Regions from separate parts of the Pseudorhizobium sp. NPDC055634 genome, predicted to be linked through region 1. Evidence: predicted binding sites of a transcription regulator. Region 1 holds the regulator's gene; the other holds the start of a gene.
What was found. Region 1 encodes PhoB, which activates phosphate uptake and scavenging genes when phosphate is short. Its sites were predicted from a motif close to TGTCATNNANCTGTCAT; they were not measured.
Positions count from the first base shown of each region.

Region 2: a site for PhoB is predicted at 5,169-5,185, ahead of ACWGPT_RS18860 (LTA synthase family protein). Genes of this name have one in related genera too.

Region 1 covers NZ_JBSHHW010000004.1:113,648-120,803, reverse strand. Annotated here, with positions in the region: gene phnE (phosphonate ABC transporter, permease protein PhnE) at 1-525, shown strand, start outside; gene phnE (phosphonate ABC transporter, permease protein PhnE) at 538-2,040, shown strand; gene phoB (phosphate regulon transcriptional regulator PhoB) at 2,233-2,916, opposite strand; gene phoU (phosphate signaling complex protein PhoU) at 2,933-3,652, opposite strand; gene pstB (phosphate ABC transporter ATP-binding protein PstB) at 3,697-4,512, opposite strand; gene pstA (phosphate ABC transporter permease PstA) at 4,525-5,859, opposite strand; gene pstC (phosphate ABC transporter permease subunit PstC) at 5,856-7,156, opposite strand, start outside.
Region 2 covers NZ_JBSHHW010000013.1:107,114-114,269, forward strand. Annotated here, with positions in the region: gene ACWGPT_RS18850 (transporter substrate-binding domain-containing protein) at 1-686, opposite strand, end outside; gene ACWGPT_RS18855 (OmpA family protein) at 1,024-3,054, shown strand; gene ACWGPT_RS18860 (LTA synthase family protein) at 3,194-5,104, opposite strand; gene ACWGPT_RS18865 (NAD+ synthase) at 5,291-6,973, shown strand; gene ACWGPT_RS18870 (TolB family protein) at 6,977-7,156, shown strand, end outside.

The DNA of each region.
Region 1 (7,156 bases):
GCGAAGAACATGACCCCCAGCCCCTGGATACGCGGGCCGGTCCGCCGGCTGATGGAACTGCTCCGGGCCTTTCCGGAAGTGGTGATCGCCGGCTTTTTCCTGGCCATCTTCTCGATCGGGCCGATCCCGGCGCTGATCGCCGTCTCGATCCACACGGTGGGGGCGCTCGGCAAGCTGTTCTTCGAGGTGATCGAGAATGCCGACATGAAGCCCGACGAGGGCCTGAAGGCGGTCGGGGCGAACTGGCTGGAACGATCCTGGTTCGGGATGGTGCCGCAGGTCATGCCGAACTTCATGAGCTATTTCCTGCTGCGCCTGGAGATCAACGTGCGGGCCTCCACGATCATCGGCGCCGTCGGCGGCGGCGGCATCGGCGAACTGCTGCGCCTCTCCATCGGGCAGGGCCACGAGGCCAAGACGCTGGCGATCGTCCTGCTGCTGCTTTTGACGATCGTCGCCGTGGACCAGTTTTCCGCATGGCTGCGCCGCAGGCTCGTCGGCGACCAGGCCTTCCACGCAATCTGAACGAGGGCTGGCATGACCATTCTCAACGCGGCCGAAATGGACGCCCTGGCGTCCCGCTACCCCGAACTCCTCCAGCGCTCCGCCTGGCAGCGGTATCGCGTCCCCATCATCGCCACGGCGGCCCTCGCCTACTTCGTCTTCGCGTGGTGGTTCTTCGCCGTTGGCAAGGTCGTCTCCTCCGCCAACTGGGGGCTCGCGGGCAACTACCTCGCCGACTGGGTCTCCTACGAAATCCGCCCCGACATCGACATCGCCCCGGACGGCGCGATGCGGATCACCTATCCGCGCTTCGACCCGATCGGCCCGAACCCCAATCCCGACTGGCTCGAGGCACGCCGCGAAACGGTGACGCGCAGGATCGAGGTCCCGGCGGTAACCGCACCGGCTGCCGCCCCGCAGCCGTCGTCGAGCTTCAGCTTCATGGCGCCCGCGCCCTCCCCCCGGCAGTTGTCGCTACCGGTCCCGGTCGCCGAGACCCGCACCGAGGAAGTCGTGACCGAGGCCCTGGTGCTGATGGGTCCTTCCCGTACGATCGACGTCAGGCCGGACCGGGTCGTCCTCACGCGCGGCGAGGAGACGGTGACGCTGCTTCTCGATCGCGACGCGGAGGACGTGATCGCCCACGAGCCCTTGCCGGAATGGGTCGAGCAGCGCTCGGCCGGCGGCCGGGTCACCGCCTATTTCGGCTTCTCCGGATGGGCCGACATCAGCGACGACCGGGTGCGCATCCGCAAGCGCTTCCTCGGCTGGGAGAACTTCCTCTTCGACACGAATTCCGCCTTCTTCGGGAAGTCGGCGGGCGAAGTCGCCGGGCTGATCTTCGGCGGCGAACGGATCGATCCCGCCCGCAGCAACCTGTCGCTCGCCTGGAACGACATCCTCTACAACCCGTCCTGGCAGCATCTCGACGTCTGGACCAAGCTCCTGCAGACGATCGTCATGGCCTTCATCGGCACGCTCTTCGCGATGATCGTGGCCTTCCCGCTCTCCTTCATCGCGGCGCGCAACATCGTCCACAACCGGCCGGTCAACCAGATCGCCAAGCGGCTGTTCGACTTCCTGCGCTCCGTCGACATGCTGATCTGGGCGCTGTTCTTCACCCGCGCCTTCGGCCCGGGGCCGCTCGCCGGCATATCCGCCATCTTCTTCACCGACACGGGGACGCTCGGCAAGCTCTATGCCGAGGCGCTGGAGAACATCGACGACCGGCAGCGGGAGGGCGTCCGCTCGGTCGGCGCGCCGCCGCTCGCGGTCCAGCGCTTCGGCGTGCTGCCGCAGGTCATGCCCGTCTTCGCCTCCCAGGCGCTCTACTTCTGGGAATCGAACACCCGCTCGGCCACCATCATCGGCGCAGTCGGCGCCGGCGGCATCGGCCTGAAGCTGTGGGAGGCGATGCGCACCAATTCCGACTGGGAGAACGTCGCCTACATGGTGCTCCTCATCCTCATCGTCGTCTTCCTCTTCGACGGGATCTCGAACGCCCTGCGTTCGCGGCTGATGGGTCGGGAGCGGTAGAGACCGGAAGCCGCCCAGGGCGACGCAGTCCAGAGCCGCGCAGGAGACGGTCGCGGCTCTTTCCTTTCCGTAGATCCCTTCCATAGATCCCCTACCCGCGGCCCTCCGCCGGCACGCCGAAACGGAAAAGGCAGCCGGCATGATGCCGACTGCCTTCCTTATTCCAGCCCGCACCGCGCGGTGAGCCGGCGCCTAGCTTTCCAGCGAATAGCCGGCGCCGCGGACCGTGCGGATGACATCCGGCATGTTGGAGAAGTTGAGGGCCTTGCGCAGGCGCCCGACATGGACGTCCACCGTGCGCTCGTCGACGTAGATGTCGTGGCCCCAGACACCGTCGAGCAATTGTGCGCGCGAATAGACGCGTCCCGGCGCCGACATCAGGAATTCCAGCAGGCGGAACTCCGTCGGCCCCAGCCGGACCTCGCGGCTCTTCCTGTGGACGCGGTGGGTTTCCCGGTCGAGCTCGATATCGCCGCAGCGCAGAACCGTCGACAGCACCTCGGGCTTGGCGCGGCGGAGCATGGCCCTGACGCGGGCCATCAGTTCGGGCGTCGAGAAGGGCTTCACGACATAGTCGTCGGCGCCCGTGGCGAGCCCGCGCACGCGTTCGCTCTCCTCGCCCCGCGCCGTCAGCATGATGATCGGCAGGCGCTCCGTCTCCCGCCGCTGGCGAAGGCGACGGCAGAGCTCGATGCCGGAGACACCGGGAAGCATCCAGTCGAGGATGAGGAGGTCCGGAACCCGCTCCTGGAGGCGCAGCTCGGCCTCGTCGCCCTTCACGATGGTCTCCACCTCGTAGCCTTCGGCCTCGAGATTGTAGCGAAGAAGCACGCTGAGGGCTTCCTCGTCCTCAACGACGGTAATCTTTGCGTGCATGGTCGGCCCCGCGATCCTACTCCTCGCCCAGCACGGTGCTGAGCGTGGTCGACCGGTCGTCCTTGGGGCGCTCACCCTCCGGCTGCGATCCGGTCGCCATGTAATAGATCGTCTCGGCGATGTTGGTCGCGTGGTCGCCGATCCGCTCGATATTCTTGGCGCAGAACAGCAGATGGGTGCAACTGGTTATGTTGCGCGGGTCCTCCATCATGTAGGTGAGGAGTTCGCGGAACAGCGAGGTGTACATTGCGTCGATTTCCTCGTCGCGCTCGCGGATCGCTTCGGCCTTCTCGGCCGAGCGGGTCACGTAGACGTCGAGGACTTCCTTGAGCTGCACCAGCGCGAGGTCGGAAAGATGCTCGATCCCGCGCGCCAGGTTGCGCGGGATGCCCGTTTCCTGGACCGCGATCACCCGCTTGGCCGTGTTCTTGCCGAGGTCGCCGACGCGCTCGAGGTCCGCTGCGATGCGCAGAGAGCCGATGATCTCGCGCAGGTCTGCCGCGACGGGCTGGCGCTTGGCGATCGTCAGGATCGCCTTCTCGCCGATCTCGCGCTCCGCATGGTCGAGCACCACGTCGTCCGAAATCACCTTCTGGGCCAGCGCCGCGTCGGAGTTGACGAGCGCGCGAACCGCATCGCTGCACATCTGTTCGGCGAGCCCGCCCATCTCGGAGATCCGGCGGGCCAGGTATTTCAGCTCCTCGTCGAAGGCCGACGTGATATGGGTTGATGGCATGATCCAGTTCCTCAGTGTCTTCGTATCGGGCGCCTGACCGCGGATCAGCCGAAGCGACCCATGATGTAGTCCTGCGTGCGCTGGTCGTTCGGGTTGGTGAACATCTTGTCCGTATCGTCCTCCTCCACGAGGTGGCCGAGATGGAACATCGCCGTGCGCTGCGAGACGCGGGCCGCCTGCTGCATCGAATGGGTGACGATGACGATCGAGTAGTTCGCCCGCAGTTCGTGGATCAGTTCCTCCACCCTTGCCGTGGCGATCGGGTCGAGCGCCGAACAGGGCTCGTCCATGAGGATGACTTCCGGCGAGACTGCGACCGCGCGGGCGATGCACAGGCGCTGCTGCTGGCCGCCCGAAAGCCCGGTTCCCGCCTCGTGCAGCCGGTCCTTCACCTCGTTCCAGAGACCCGCCTTTTGCAGGCTGCTCTCGACGATCTGGTCCAGTTCCGCCTTCGAGCGCGCCAGGCCGTGGATGCGCGGACCGTAGGCGACGTTCTCGTAGATGGACTTCGGGAACGGGTTGGGCTTCTGGAAGACCATGCCGACGCGGGCACGCAGTTCCACGACGTCGATGTCCGGGTCCTGGATATCCTGGCCATCCAGCGTGATCTTTCCTGTGACCCGGGCATTGGCGATCGTGTCGTTCATGCGGTTCAGGCAGCGCAGGAAGGTTGACTTGCCGCATCCGGACGGGCCGATCAGCGCGGTCACCGTGTTCTTGCGGACGCCGAGGTTGACATCGAACAGGGCCCGCTTGTCGCCGTAATAGACGGAGACGTCCTGCCCCACCATCTTGTAGTCGATTTCATTCATCTTCTTTACCAGGGCTTCTTCTGTGCCGGCTTCCGACAGGATGTTCATCTCGCTCTCTCCTTACCACCGACGCTCGAAGCGACGACGCAGAATGACGGCCACGAGGTTCATGACCAGAAGAAATACAAGCAGAACGATAATCGCACCCGATGCACGTTCCACAAAAGCAGGGTCTCCGCGCTGCGTCCAGTTGTAGACTTGAACCGGCAGGGCTGAGGCGGGATCGAAGAAGCCCTCGGGCGGCGCGGCGGGATATTCCCGCACGAAGGCGACCATGCCGATCAGGAGCAGCGGCGCCGTCTCTCCGAGTGCCTGGGCAAGGCCGATGATCGTGCCCGTCAGGATGCCGGGCATGGCAAGCGGCAGGACGTGGTGGAAGACCGATTGCATCTTCGAGGCGCCGACGCCGAGCGCGGCGTCGCGGATCGACGGCGGCACGGCCTTCAGGGCCGCCCTGGTCGCGATGATGATCGTCGGCAGCGTCATCAGCGTCAGGACCAGGCCGCCGACGATCGGCGCCGACTGCGGCAGTCCCATGAAGTTGATGAAGGCGGCGAGCCCGAGGATGCCGAAGACGATCGAGGGGACCGCCGCGAGATTGGCGATGTTCACCTCGATCAGGTCGGTGAAGCGGTTCTTGGGCGCGAACTCCTCCAGGTAGATCGAGGCCGCGACGCCGATCGGCAGCGAAAGGACGAGAACGATCAGCATCATGTAGGCCGAGCCCAGGATCGCCACACCGAGGCCGGCGGCCTCGGGACGCGTATCGGATGCGTCCGGAGCGGTGAAGAAGTCCCAATTGAACCGCGTCGTGAGGATGCCGGCCTCTTTCAGCTCATCGGCCAGTTCCAGCTGCTCGGGCGAGGTGTTGCGGTCGAGTGCCGCGCTCTCCATGGTCACCCGGCCCTTGTAATAGCCGTCGATCCGGCCGGAGGCGAGCATGTCGAACTTGACCGTCTCGCCGATGCGCGAGGGATCGGCGAGCACGTAGCGGCGCAGGATGGCCGGGGCCTCCTTGGAGATCAGGGCAACGGCCGCTTCGGCCTCCATCTTGCTCTTGAAGCCCTTCTCGCTCATCTCCTTGGCAAGCGACCCCTCGATCAGCGGAACGTAGCCGAAGGTGGTGACCTTGGCGATCTCGGCGGGGTCGCGGTTGCCCTGCTTGTCGAGAATGCCCGGGTCCAGGTAGATGTCCATGGTGATGTAAGTCTGCCGGAAGGACGACAGGCCGTTCGTCAGGATCGAGGCCAGCAGGCCGACGAGCGCCAGCACGCCGAGGATGACCGCCAGCAGGCCGAGGCGCCGGAAGCGGTTCTCGGCCGCCTTGCGGCGAAGCGTTCGCGCGCTGGCGGCGAGCTTGGGCTTGCCGGTTGTCAGGGCGATTGCGTCGGTCATTCGTACTGCTCCCGATATTTGCGCACGACATAGAGGGCAAGCACGTTGAGCCCGAGCGTGATCACGAAGAGGGTAAGGCCGAGGGCGAAGGCGACCAGCGTTTCGGGGCTTGCGAATTCCGTGTCGCCGGTCAGCTGGCTGACGATCTTGACGGTGACGGTCGTCATCGCCTCGAACGGATTGAGATCGAGCCTGGCCGCAGCACCTGCGCCGAGGACCACGATCATCGTCTCGCCGATCGCACGGCTGGCGGCGAGCAGGATGGCGCCGACGATGCCCGGCAGGGCCGCGGGCAGGATCACCTGCTTGATGGTCTCCGACTGCGTCGCGCCGAGCGCATAGGAGCCGTCGCGCATCGACTGGGGAACGGCATTGATGATGTCGTCCGAGAGCGAGCTCACGAACGGGATGATCATGACGCCCATGACGAGGCCGGCGGTGAGGACGGAGGAGGAGGAACTGCCGAGACCGAGCGGCTGGGCAATCCAGTCGCGAAGGAAGGGGCCGACCGTGATCAGCGCGAACAGGCCGTAGACGATGGTCGGGATGCCGGCGAGGATCTCGATCGCCGGCTTGGCGAAGCTGCGCAGCGTCGGGCTGGCGTAGTCGGCGAGATAGATCGCGATCATCAGCCCGATCGGCACGGCGACGAGAAGCGCCACCAGCGAAATATAGAGCGTGCCCCAGAGAAGAGGCAGGATGCCGAGCTCCGAACCGCCCTGGAACTTCGGGTTCCAGATCGTGGAGAAGAAGAATTCCGAGGCCGGGTACATCTTGAAGAAGTTGATGGTCTCGAAGACCAGCGAGAAGACGATGCCCGCCGTCGTCAGGACGGCGATCGTCGAGGAGCCGATCAGCAGGGCGAGAACGAAGTTTTCGCTGACATTGCGGGCCCGCATCCTGGGCTGGATACGCATCAGCGACCAGGCGCCCAGTCCAAGCGCGCAGCCCAGCACCACGACGGTCATGGCGATGTGGCTGTACTTGGCGCTCTGCCGGTAGCTGACGGCCGCCTCGAACACTTCGCGCGGCGCATCGCTGCCGAGCGCGACACCCACTTCGGCGAGGCGTCCCCGGATGTTGGAGGAGTCCACCTCGCCGTTGACAAGCGCTTCCTCGTTCAGGGCGTTGCGCTCCAGCACCGCATCGAGCCCGCCGGCGATCTGGCGCACATCCGCCATGACCAGGCTTCGCGCCTCGCCCTCGGGGATTGCGGCGTCCGGTATCATCCCGGTGACGCGGCTTTCGATTGCGATCGGCTGGATGAACAGCCACACCGCCAGGATGAGGAGAGCCG
Region 2 (7,156 bases), on a different contig from region 1:
GTGAACTTGTCGGCCAGCGGATCGCCCTTGCGGACCGCGATGCCGGCGCCTTCGCCGTTGATCTCGACGTCAGGGGTTAGCGGCGTCAGGATCTTGCAGCAGGCGCCGTCGTCGGACTTTACCCATTCCGACAGCACCACGACGTCGTCGATCACGGCGTCGACGCGACCGTTCTGGATGTCGAGCTTGTACTCGTCGGCCGTCGGATAGAGCTTGATGTCGGAATCCGGCATGTGCTTTTCAGCGTAGTTCGCGTGGGTCGTCGACGTCTGGGCACCGATGGTCTTTCCGTTCAGGCCGGCAAGGTCGGTGACGTCGGAATCCTTCGGCACGGCGATCGCCGGTCCGGTGTTGTAGTACTTCTTGGAGAAGTCGACCTGCTGGAGGCGCTCGGGGGTGATCGACATGGAGGCGATGATGGCGTCGAACTTCTTCGACTGCAGCGCCGGTATCATCCCGTCCCAGTCATTGGTGACGATTTCGCACTCGGCCTTCATCTCATCGCACAGCGCCCGGGCGATGTCGATGTCGAACCCGGTCAGGGTGCCGTCGGTCTCAAGGCTGTTGAAGGGCGGATAGGCGCCCTCGGAGGCAATCACGATCTTTTCCTGCGCCGAGGCTGAGCCGGCGAAAAGGGCGACTGCTGCAATCGAGGCTGCAGCAAGAAAATGGGGTGCGATACGCATGATGGTCCTCTCTGTTGGCGGCCGGCGCGGTTTTTGATCTTCTCTTTTCCGCGCGCGAAAGGCTGGAGCGGTCGCTCCGACCAGCGCTTTTTTAGATACCGGCTCCACGGGAATTGCAACGGCATTTTACGTCAAGGTCTGCCGCGCCCCCGGCTTTGGTGAACATGTTGCAGCCGCCCGGGGGCGGCGATCCATTCACCGGAGGTTCAGCCCGGGCGCGTCAACTTCGGCGGAACCAAAACCGCGACGCGCCGTTGAGCGGCCGCGCATTTTGCGGTCGACGCCCGGCATAAGGGCGCGACAAGAAGGGACCAAATCCCAAGTCGAGGAGAATTCGATGTCCATCAAATCCAGACTGTTCGCCAGCGTAGCGGCGCCGCTCGTGTCGCTGCCGCTGATGATTCAGCCTGCCGGTGCCGTGTTATTGAGGGCACCTCTCAGCGCAGAGACCCAAGGCAACGTGATCCAGGTACAGCAGGAGCAGATTATCCTGCCCGAGGGTACCGCAGCACCGGAAGAAGAGCCGCAGCCGGAAGCACCGGCGGAGGAGCCGGCCGCCGAGCCTGCGCCGGAACCCGCGCCTGCGGAACAGCTGGAGGCGCCGGCGGAAGTGCAGCCCGAACCTGAACCGGAGGCAGCACCGGAACCGGAGCCCGAGCCCGAGGCCGCGCCCGAACCGGAAGCAGCGCCTGAGCCGGCACCCGAGCCCGAGCCGGCACCCGAACCACAGGCCGAGGCTCCTGCCGAAGCTCCTGCTGCTGAACCGGCGCCGCAGGCCGAAGAACAGCCTGCCGTGGAAGCCGCGCCTGAGGAAGCCCCCGCAGCCGAGGAGGCGCCTGCCGCCGAACAAGCCCCCGCCGCCGAAGAAGCTCCTGCGACCGAGGAAGCCCCTGCGGCTGATGCGCCTGCCGACGCCGCCGCTCCGGCCACCGAGACGCCTGCCGAAGGGCAGCCGGCCGAAGCGGCGGTTCCGGCTCCTGAGGCCCCGGCTTCCGAGGCCCCGGCAGCCGGCGAAGCGCCGGCTCCAGCTGATGATGCCGCGACCGACGGCGATGCTGCCGCCGTCCCGCCGGCAGACCCCGCTGCCCAGCCGGCCCCCCAGGTCGCTGAACCCGCGATCGCGACCACGCCCGAGCAGGTCGAACGTGCCCAGCAACTGGCCGAGGATCCGTCGGCAGCCGGCGAGGGAGAGACCGTGGTCCTGCCCGTCGAAAACGGTGCCGCCGTGCTCGATAGCCAGAAGGAAGCGGTAGCCACCCCGACCCCGACCGAAGCCCCGGCATCCGGCGCACCGGCACCGGCACCGGCTCCGGCAGCCGCCGCCGCACCCGTGGCTCCGCCGACATCCGACGCCGAGGCGCAGGCACCGCTGCAGGAACGCGGCGCGGTGGAAATGCGCGCCATCACCTCCGTCCAGGGCGAGCGCATCGACGGGCGGCCCGAGTTCCGGCGCATCGACGGCTGGGAATACCGCGACGGCGACCGCAGGGACGACCGGCGGAGCGACCGCGACCGTCGCGATCGTCGCGACCGCGACGACGATACGCGCATCATCATCTCGATCGACAACCGCACCATCGTCCGCGGCGACGATTCCCGCCGCTTCTACCGCGATGGCGGCGACGTCTACTACGAGCGCCTGCCGGGCGACCGTTACCGCGAGATCGTGGAGCGTCCCGACGGGGTACAGGTCGTAACCATCCGCAACAGCTACGGCGTCGTCGTGCAGCGCTCGCGCATCATCGACGACGAGGAATACGTGCTCTACTACGCTCCCGACCTCTACGAGGAAGAGGAGTATGTGTGGCGCGATCCCGGCCGGGAACTGCCGCCGATGCGCCTGACCGTGCCGCTGAGCGAGTACATCATCGATACGTCCAGCGATCCGGATCGTGACTATTACGAGTTCCTGGAACTGCCGCCGGTCGAGCGCGTCGAGCGCGTCTACTCGATCGACGAGGTGAAGTATTCGGCCCGCGTCCGCGACAAGGCGCGCCGCATCGACCTCGACACGGTCAAGTTCGCGACCGGCAGCGCCGAAATCCCGATGAACCAGGCGACGTCGCTGCGGAAGGTCGCCGATGCGATGAAGAAGATCCTCGACGACAATCCCGCCGAGACCTTCCTCATCGAGGGCCACACGGATGCGGTCGGTTCGGATGATAGCAACCTCATCCTCTCCGACGAGCGGGCCGAATCGGTCGCCGTCGTCCTGGCCGAGGCCTTCGGCATCCCGCCGGAAAACCTCACCACGCAGGGCTATGGCGAACGCTACCTCAAAATCAGGACCGAGGGTCCGGAGCAGGAGAACCGCCGCGTCACCATCCGCCGCATCACGCCGCTGGTGAAGCCGGTCGCCTCCAGGTAACCGGAAGACAAGATCGACGAGAAAAGCCGCCGGAGCGATCCGGCGGCTTTTTTGCGTTCCGTAAGAGGCGATGTCGTTGGGGGGGGCGGGACGGGCCTTGGCCAACCGGATTGCGAGGCTCAGGTCCTGCCGCGCCGGACTATCCCGGCAGCCGCGCCGGTCCAGGCAGCGCCGCGACCGGCTCCTCGTCCGGGGCTTCCGCCTCGGGGACGGCGGGGAAGAAGCGCTCCCGGGCGAACTGATGGCCGAAGATCATGTCGTACTGCAGGAGATGATAGTCCTGAAGCGTCGGCGGCGCCTTGCGGCCGCCGTCCGACCAGCCGGGATGGGCCTCGCCGGCGGTATTCACCAGCATGTAGCGGTCGATGACGGAATAGCGGCTCGCGACCTCGCCGAGAAAGCCGGTGTAGAAGGGATCGCTGAAGCCCGCCGACGTCACGACCTGATGGGGCAGAAGGGCGGGGCTGATCGTTCCGACGTCCGTCTTCGCGCCCGTCTTCGAGGACCAGATGACGAGAGGCGTCTCGTGTTCGGCGCGCATGGTCTGAAGCGGCGCGCGGCGGCTCGCGACGGCGTCCGGCATGTAGCCGCTTTCGACGAAAGCCTTGCCGAGCGGCGGCAGGTGGTCACCGAACAGCACGATGATCGTCTCCCGACGGCGCCCGCTTGCCCAGTCCATCAGCCTGGCGAGGCTGGTGTCGGCTTCCCGCACCCCTTCCGCATAGGTCTCCACCTGCTGCGTCGCAGTCTCCGACAGGGTGCTCCGAAGCCCGACCTCGCGGGTCTCGTATCGCGTCGCCTCGTAGGGTCCGTGTCCCTGGAGGGTGACGGCGAACAGAAAAAGGGGTTGCTCAGTCTCTTCGCCGATCTGGATTATCTGGTCCATGAGCGCGGTGTCGGAGGCGAACATCCCGCGCTTTTCGAGCTCCGGCAGTTCCGCCTGCGCCAGGAAGCGGTCGAAACCGAGGTGCTGGTAGACGTTGCTGCGGTTCCAGAACCATCCCTCGAATGGGTGGACGGCGACCGACGAATAGCCCTTCTGCCTGAAGAAGGAGGCGAGCGAGGGAAGCGGGCGGCGGACATATTGCTGGTAGGGAATGCTGCCATAGGGGAGGAAGGCATTGGAGAAGCCGGTCAGCGCCTCGAACTCGACATTGGCCGTCATTCCCCCAAACTCCGGCGAGAAGATGTTGCCCGCCTGGTTGGCGCGCAGCGTCGGCATGGGATCGGTCGAAAAATCGACGCCCGGAAGCCGCGTCGGGTCCCAGAGCGATTCGCTCATGATGACGATCACGTCCGGCGGCGGCTTGGTCGAAACCGCAAAGGCGGAAGGGTCGAGCGCGATCGCATCGACCGCATCGACGCCGTAGCCCGCGGGCGGCGAGACGTGGGACATGGGAAGATTGAAGGCGAAGGCGATCAGGAAGCCGTTATGGCTGTAGTTCGCCGCCTGGTCCCACATCATCGGCGTGATCGAGAGCCGGTCGCGCAGCCAGGAATAGTCCGTGTACTTCATCATCGGCGTGAAGCCGACGAGGAAGGGGAGCGAGACGACCAGGCGGAAGATCCGTGCGCGGGAAGAAAGCAGCGGGAACCGGTTCCAGGCAAAGAGGGCGCAATAGGCAAGGATGCCTGCCATCACCAGCGCGGCGCCACAGAGGGCTGCCGCCATCAGCGGCTGGGCGCTCACCATGACCGGCAGCAGTTCCTTGATCTGGCGGGCGAAGAGAAGGTCCGACGGATAGAGCGGGTCGGAAAGATACTGCTGCTTCTCGCCGGAGATGAAGGCGAGGATCAGCGCGACGGGGGCGATCACCAGCAGCGACCGGAATGCCCGCCCCATCAGGACGTCGCAGCCGAACGCGACCACGAAGATCACGGCAATCGTCGTCATCCCCGGCAGCGACGTGAGGAAGGAGGGTATGGTCTCGTAGGGCCGGCCGGAGAGCGCCTCCACCGCGGCCACCAGAGCGGCGGCGACGGCAAGAAGCGTTGAAATGACGGTGAGATGATGGATGGCGGAAGGGAGGCGTGCCGCATTGCTGTCCAAAAGTAATTCTTGCTCGGCGGCCTTTGCCAATGTCGTACTCCATGCATTTCAGATGTCGTGGAGCCGTCACATAACTGTCATGAACGTGAGGTGAACCGGTCGGGGCAGGAAAAGTTTCCATCGGGCCGGCGCGGTCTCAAGAAGCCCGGCGTTGCTCCGTTCCCGAGGCTGCGGTAGACCAGAGACATGACCCAGGAAAACAACTCCGAAGCCCGCACGCTGCGTATCGCCATCGCCCAGATCAACCCGACCGTGGGAGACGTCGTCCAGAACCTCGCAAGAGCCCGCGAGGCAAGGTCCGAAGCCGCCGGTGCCGGTGCAGACCTGGTGGTCTTCACCGAACTCTTCATCTCCGCTTATCCGCCGGAAGACCTGGTCCTGAAGCCGTCCTTCCTGAAAGCCTGCCTTCAGGCGGTCGAGGCGCTGGCCGGCGATACCGCCGACGGCGGGCCGGGCGTCGTCATCGGCTTTCCGCAGCAGGGCGACACCGGCCGCCACAATTCCATCGCCGTGCTGGATGAGGGGAAAATCCTCGCCATCCGGGACAAGGTGGACCTGCCCAATTACGGGGAATTCGACGAGAAGCGGGTCTTCGTCGCCGGCGAGATGCCGGGGCCGGTGAATTTCCGCGGCGTGCGCCTCGGCATTCCGATCTGCGAGGACATCTGGGGCGACCTCGGCGTCTGCGAGACGCTCGCCGAAAGCGGCGCGGAAATCCTGCTGTCGCCGAACGGTTCTCCCTATTATCGCGGCAAGGTGGACGTCCGCCACCAGGTGGTCCTCAGGCAGGTGATCGAGACAGGCCTGCCGCTGATCTATGCCAACCAGCTGGGCGGGCAGGACGAACTCGTCTTCGACGGCGCAAGCTTCGCCTTCAATGCCGACAGGACGCTCGCCTTCCAGATGAGCCAGTTCGAACCGGCCGTCACCGTCACCGACTGGCGCAAGACGCCGGACGGCTGGCGCTGCGCCAACGGGCCGATGGCACGCCTGCCGGAGAAGGAGGAAGCCGATTACCGGGCCTGCGTCCTCGGCTTCCGCGACTACGTCAACAAGAACGGCTTTAAGTCGGTCGTCCTCGGCCTCTCGGGCGGCATCGATTCGGCCGTCTGCGCCGCGATCGCCGTGGATGCGCTGGGCGAGGAGCGGGTGCGCACGGTAATGCTGCCCTATCGCTACACGTCGGAGGAATCGCTCAAGGATGCGGCCGATTGCGCCAAGGCGCTCGGAACGCGCTACGACATCGTCTCCATCGCCGAGCCGGTCGAGGGTTTCCTGTCGTCGCTCTCGGAGCTTTTCGAGGGGACGGACGAGGGGATCACCGAGGAGAACCTCCAGAGCCGCACGCGCGGGACGATCCTCATGGCGATCTCCAACAAGTTCGGCTCCATGGTGGTCACCACCGGCAACAAGTCGGAAATGTCGGTGGGCTATGCGACGCTCTACGGCGACATGAACGGCGGCTTCAACCCGATCAAGGACCTCTACAAGATGCAGGTCTATGCGATTGCCGACTGGCGCAATCGCAATGTGCCGCCAAACGTGCTGGGGCCGACGGGCATCGTCATTCCGCAGAACATCATCGCCAAGGCGCCGTCCGCGGAACTGCGGCCGAACCAGACCGACCAGGATTCGCTGCCGCCCTATCCGGTGCTCGACGATATCCTGGAATGCCTGGTCGAACAGGAAATGTCGGTCGAGGAGATCGTCGCGCGCGGCCATGACGTTGCCACCGTCCACCGCATCGAGCATCTCCTCTACCTCGCGGAATACAAGCGGCGGCAGTCGGCGCCGGGCGTGAAGATCACGAAGAAGAACTTCGGCCGGGACCGGCGCTACCCGATCACCAACCGTTTCCGCGATCGCTAGGGGATGCGCAGCTCCGTCGAGATATTCGACCTTGCCGCGCGACAGCACAGGGTCGTCTGGCAGACGGAGACGCTCTTCGAGGCGCCCAACTGGTCTCCCTGCGGGCGCTACCTCCTGCTCAACAGTGACGGGCTGATGTACAGACTGGCGGTCGACGGCGGCACGGGGCCGGAACCGCTGGAC